Regions from separate parts of the Alteromonas sp. AWJ4_197 genome, predicted to be linked through region 2. Evidence: predicted binding sites of a transcription regulator. Region 2 holds the regulator's gene; the other holds the start of a gene.
What was found. The regulator sigma-54, encoded in region 2, starts transcription at its own class of promoters, with help from an activator protein. The targets are predictions, from matches to a motif close to GTTGGCACGNNNNTNGNNT.

Region 1 (3,155 bases), on a different contig from region 2:
ATTAACCAGATTACGCAGAGCAATAGGATCGTCTGAATTTATTTCAAGTGCACGTTTAAAGTCTTTGATAGCGGTATCAACGTCGCCCTGACGGTAGCTGAGCTGACCTGTCAGGCGCCACAGAATGGCACTGTTATCATCAATTTCGCGGGATTGTGCGAGAAAGTCTTCAGCGGTATCTGTATCACCGGCCCGCATTGCAATTGCAGCAAGTCCGTTCAGCGCATTGTCCTTATTATATGGCATGGCAAGCATGTCCTGATAAGCTTGTTCAGCACAGACATCATCGTCAAGTTTGGTACAGGCTGTTGCCCGGATCTGTAGCCAGCTTGATTTTTGTTTAGAGCCCAGACGCTTGTACTCCTGAAAATCAAGAATGTCGCGGAAGCGGTTCATAAACAACCAGGCTGTTCCCAGCGGTTCTGCAACCAGATTCAGGTCAGCGCCCATGTCGATGGCTTCCTGAAACTCCAGTTCAGCAGCACGCACATAACCGTTTTGCAGAAGCAGGCGACCCATTAATATCTTGGCAGTCAGGTTATCAGGATCTTTTTGCAGACTATTTTTCAGGTGAACAAACGATTCTTCATATCGTTTTGCATTGTAGGCTTCCAGTGCCTGTTCATAATCTTCAAAGGTTGTAGCATGGGCTGATCCAATAAGGCTCAGTCCGGCCAGACCGAAAAGCGCGCTGCGCACGCGTGAAGCTAACATCCGTTGATTTTTCATAATTCACCTGAATTTGCCGAACAAAAAAGGTGGCATTAAGCCACCTTTTACGGGTAATGCCTGTTAAGGCTTAATCAAATTGATTAAGCATTACGTTTTCTGCGCCACATTGCCAGGGCACCGCCCATGAACAACATCGCGAATGTACCGGGTTCAGTTACCTGCGTTGTTGGTGGCTCTTCACCAGGCTTTTTATTAAAGCCTACGCTGGCTAACTTGAAACCGTCATCGTACATACTATGCCCGATATCGCCGAAGACTGTGTTATACGCTCCGATAATCCAGTATTGAGAATAAACATTATCCAGACCGCTGATTTCTGCTAAATCAGTATCGTCACAGTTAAGAACATCAAACGAACCTACTGCCAGCGCATCACCTGCAATCTCGCCCCATGTATTCACGCCTGAAGTAAGCATAGATGTGTCGCTCAATGCTGCAACAGAAACCTGTGTCTCAGTTTCTTTCCATAGCCAGCTAAATGTTGCGCCAGTTACGTTTACGTCCTCGTCGAAAGAAATAAGCACATAGTCAAAGTCAGTATCAATTACGTATTGGTAATTTGACCAACCTTCTTCTTTCTCGTTGTCAATTGAATGGTCCGGCGAATATTTCGCCTTTTCATCTTCGTTAACGATCCCGTATCCATTACCGTATTGTTTAAGGCTGGCTTCTTCGACGTTTACGTCGGAGACAATGTCATAGTAACCATATTTCGTACCTACCTTCTCCATACCTTTGGTATCAGAATAAGCAGAAGCGTTGATAGTTACACCATCAACTACTGCATTGCTGATACCATCGCTGGCCAGGCTGTACATTAAGTCATCTGCGAAATAGTCAGCTGCATTACAGCCATCACCTGTGTTGCCACCATTGCCACAACCACTGTGCCAACCACCAGAATAGTTAGTTGCCATAGCAGGTGCAGTAATAGCGCTTGCAAGGACGAGTGTCGTCACTGACGCGATCTTACTTATCTTCATATTAAAAACCCCTTTTATACCTCGATTTCATACCTCAATCCGATCTAAGCACTTACCGTGCCACTTGTTATTGTGTTGATTTTTATAGGGAAAATTTAGGTTGGATTTAGGTTTAAAAATTCCTACGTAAAAAATACTGACATGATACAAAAGTAGTTAAAGTTGATTTATTTATTATAATTCAATGTGTTAATGAAAGATCTCGTGAATTAAATTGAGGTATGTCAGCCCATACTAAGTAATAGGCATTCTCTGGTATATTTGAACCGTGCGTAGTGCGGGTATGTATGAAATAATGGATTGGTCAGTATTAATTAACTTGAGGTTTTATGACGGACACAAAAAGGAAAGGCATCTACCTGTTGCCTAATTTACTTACCACCGCAGGGTTGTTCTCGGGTTTTTATGCCGTAGTCGCGTCTATGAACGGCAGTTTCGAAGCTGCTGCGGTTGCCGTTTTCGTTGCAATGATATTTGATGGGCTCGATGGAAGGGCTGCCAGGATCACCAACACCCAAAGTGCGTTTGGTGCTGAATACGACTCTATGGCCGACATGGTGTCCTTTGGGGTTGCTCCGGCGCTGGTTGCTTACAACTGGGGTTTAAGTGAATTAGGTAAGCTGGGATGGCTCGCCGCCTTTATATATGTAGCTGGTGCAGCGTTACGTCTGGCGCGGTTCAATACGCAGGTGGGTATTGCTGACAAACGATTCTTTCAGGGGTTGGCAAGCCCGGCTGCTGCAGCCGTTGTATCCGGGTTGGTCTGGGTAGGCGTTGAATATGATGTGAATGGCAACGATTACGGTTTTGTTGTAGCACTGATAACCGGTGCGGCCGGCTTACTCATGGTGAGTAACTTCAAATATAACTCCTTTAAAGAAGTAAACTGGAACGGCAAAGTTCCTTTTGTTGCGCTTCTTATTATTATGCTTGTGTTTGTAATTGTGGCGACAGAGCCTGCATTAGTGCTTTTCCTTGTCTTTGCCCTTTATGCACTTGCCGGACCCATTAATACATTCCGTACGGTTGATAAGGTAACGCTTCAGGATGTAGTGGGGGACCATGAAGAGAAGGACGCCGATTTTTCTGTTGATGATGATAAGGCAGATGAAAAAACTATTGATAATGATGAACCAGAGCATAAGTCATAGCACCGGTTACCTGAAATAATCTAGAAAAGAGATATCAGAACAGACGAAATTAAGACGTTTTGTTTATTTAATTATCAATGTGTTTAAAAAGCGACCGCTCAGGTCGCTTTTTTACTTTTTACGGTAATTAAGGGTTGACGGGAAGGTTCATGTGAGTAGAATGCGCGTCCTCGGTTCAGGGAGCTGACACAAAGCACCGGAAACGAGTTTTTGGAAAGCGTTTTGAGAAGAAAAAACTTCAAAAAAATGATTGACAAAAAAATGATGCAGAGTAACATACGCATCCCGC
Region 2 (3,155 bases):
GTAGTACCCCAGATCCTCAAGGGCACGAAGTGCTACTGATTTTCCTGAACCGGAACGTCCGCTGATGATGATTAACTTCACGCCGTTTCTCCTGAAGTCACGTGTTGTCGGTGCGTATTACACTAAGTTACTGTAATGCGCGAATAATATCATCACTTGTCTGAGCTTTGCGGATAGTTTTTATGGTTTCTTTATCGCTGAGTTTTCCGGCAACCATGGCCAGAGTTTGTAAATGTCCTTCGGTTTGTTCCTGAGGGACAAGCAGAGTAAAGAAAATATCCACAGGTTTGTTGTCGATAGCATCAAAATCGATGGCGGGTGTGCTGGTAACTACGATGGCGATGACATTTTCCAGTCCGGCCAGGCGACCGTGGGGGAGGGCAATGCCGTTACCTATACCTGTGCTGCCCATTCGCTCACGGGCCAGCAGGCTACTTAACACGGTGGCTTCATCAACATCGGGGTTATTTTTAGCTGCAATCCCGCTGATGATTTCGAGAATGCGTTTTTTGCTATTGCACTGGACCGCACACTCGGTGCGGTCCAGGCTGACTATGGCTTGTATATCCATGAATTCAATTAGTGCTTTTTAAGCTTTTCCTTGTGTTTCAGGACCTGCCTGTCGAGCTTATCGACCATGCTGTCAATGGCAGCATACATGTCCTGATTTTCGGAAGAGGCGAAGACTTCCGCGCCGCTAAGATGAACCGTTGCTTCTGCTTTTTGGCTAAGCTTTTCAACATTTAAAATAACGTGCACATTTGATATGTGGTCAAAATGACGTTCCAGTTTGCTGAACTTAGTATCGACATAATTACGCAAAGAATCAGTGATCTCAATGTGATGACCAGAAAGGTTGATTTGCATATTTCGTCTTCCTTATTTTGAGCAGCCTTAAGTTAGATAAGGCTTTTGCGTTGGTTAGACGGCGGGATCGACAAGGATTCCCGGTACTTTGCTATTGTTCGCCGGGCAACCATAATGCCTTGATCGGCCAACAACGAAGCAATCTTGCTGTCACTCAGTGGCTTGCTTGGCTTTTCAGCGGCAACCAGCTTCTTAATCAGGGCGCGAATCGCTGTAGATGAACACTCACCACCTGATTCAGTGGCAACGTGGCTGGAGAAGAAATACTTCAACTCGAAAATACCACGGGGCGTGTGCATGTACTTCTGCGTTGTTACCCTGGAAATAGTAGATTCGTGCATATCTACCATTTCTGCGACATCATTCAGCACCATTGGTTTCATCATTTCAGGGCCATGCTCAAAAAAGCCCATCTGTTGCTGAACAATACAATTTGCTACTTTCAGCAGCGTATCGTTCCGGCTCTCAAGGCTCTTAATAAACCATTTTGCTTCCTGCATGTGAGAGCGGATAAATTGTGAATCACTGCTGTTTCTTGCTTTACGGCTCATTGCAGCATACTGCTGATTAACACTGAGCTTAGGCAGGCTGTCGGGGTTTAATTCTACAACCCAACGGCCATTTTTCTTCGCAACCGATACATCCGGAATGACATATTCGGGTTCTTTCGTAATTAATGCACTGCCCGGACGGGGATTAAGCGTTTGCAGCAAACGCATCGCTTCCCGTAACTGATCTTCTTTCAGGCGGGTTTTACGCATTAACGTACGGTAATCTTTACTGCCTAACAGATCGGAATGCTCTCTGAGCAGTAGTTTGGCTTCTTCCAGCCACGGTGTTTCCGGTGCAAATTGCGCCAGCTGAACTAACAAGCACTCCTGCGGTGTGCGGGAGCCGGAACCGAGAGGATCAAAAAGCTGAATACGTTTAAGTACGCACTCAACTTCATCTTCTTCAACGGGCTCTTCCATATCTTCACTGTTAACGCTTTGCAAAATGTCGTCAACGGTAACCGTGAGATAGCCGGACTCATCAATAGAATCGATGATCGCCAGTGCGATGGCGCGGTCTGTGTCAGAAAAAGGTGTCAGACGCATTTGCCACAGCAGATGGTCCTGAATATTTTCGGTGGTTTCACCCTGAAAGATTTGTTCATCGTCGCCACCGGAAGGGCCGGGCGCGGGTGCAGAAGACGCAGAAATGTACTCATCCCAGGTACTGTCGATGGGCAGCTCGTCCGGTAAATCATTCTTTTCCAGTGCTTCACCGGTATCCATACTGTCAGAAGATGAGGCTGATGCAGACTCTTGCATGCTGTCATCATTATCGATGTTATTTTTCTCAATTACATCGTTGTCGGAGCTGTCGTCGACTTCCAGCAAAGGATTAGAGTCGAGGGCTTCCTGAATTTCTTGTTGTAAGTCCAGCGTAGACAACTGCAATAGCTTGATCGCCTGCTGAAGCTGAGGCGTCATTGTCAGTTGTTGGCTAAATTTTAACTGTAAAGATGGTTTCATCTACGTCTTATATAAACTCTAAAAAGGACATCCGGTTGTAGCGGTGTGAGTGCCGGTGGCGAAATCTCCGCTAAATGCTCATCCCGATATCTTAACTATAGCCTGAATTGCTCACCAAGGTATACATCACGAACTTTTTGATTACTTAATACCTGTTCTGCGGTGCCCTGAGCAATCAGTTCTCCATGACTGACGATATAGGCCTCTTCACACACATCAAGGGTTTCCCTGACATTGTGGTCGGTGATGAGGATACCGATACCTCTGTCCCGTAAGTGCTGAATGATCTTCTTTATATCATTAACCGAAATCGGGTCAACTCCGGCGAAGGGTTCATCGAGCAAAATAAATTGCGGATTGGCTGCCAGTGCGCGGGCAATTTCAACCCGGCGGCGTTCGCCACCCGACAAACTCATACCTGTACTATTACGTATATGGTTAATATTAAATTCATCAAGTAGTGCATCCGCTTCCTGTTCACGTTGATGACTTTTTAAGTCTTTACGCGTCTGTAATATCGCCATGATGTTTTCATGTACGGTCAGCTTGCGGAAAATGGATGCCTCCTGGGGTAAATAGCCAATTCCCCGGCGGGCACGTTCGTGCATTGGCTGGTGCGTCAGCTCCTGCTCATCAATGAGGATTTTGCCTTTGTCCAGCGGCACAAGACCGACAATCATGTAAAACGTTGTGGTTTTACCTGCACCGTTAGGACCCAGCAGACCTACTATCTGTCCGGTAGAAACCGATAAACTAACGTCACGGACGACC

Region 1: the regulator sigma-54 is predicted to act here: its motif matches at 1,762-1,780, upstream of xdp1 (exosortase-dependent surface protein XDP1).

Annotation. Positions count from the first base shown of each region.
Region 1 covers NZ_JBSWWW010000002.1:135-3,289, reverse strand. The annotation lists gene ACXAGC_RS03405 (tetratricopeptide repeat protein) at 1-729, opposite strand, end outside; gene xdp1 (exosortase-dependent surface protein XDP1) at 813-1,715, opposite strand; gene pssA (CDP-diacylglycerol--serine O-phosphatidyltransferase) at 2,045-2,866, shown strand.
Region 2 covers NZ_JBSWWW010000006.1:110,975-114,129, reverse strand. The annotation lists gene rapZ (RNase adapter RapZ) at 1-81, opposite strand, end outside; gene ptsN (PTS IIA-like nitrogen regulatory protein PtsN) at 128-571, opposite strand; gene hpf (ribosome hibernation promoting factor) at 580-867, opposite strand; gene ACXAGC_RS14335 (RNA polymerase factor sigma-54) at 900-2,384, opposite strand; gene lptB (LPS export ABC transporter ATP-binding protein) at 2,480-3,155, opposite strand, start outside.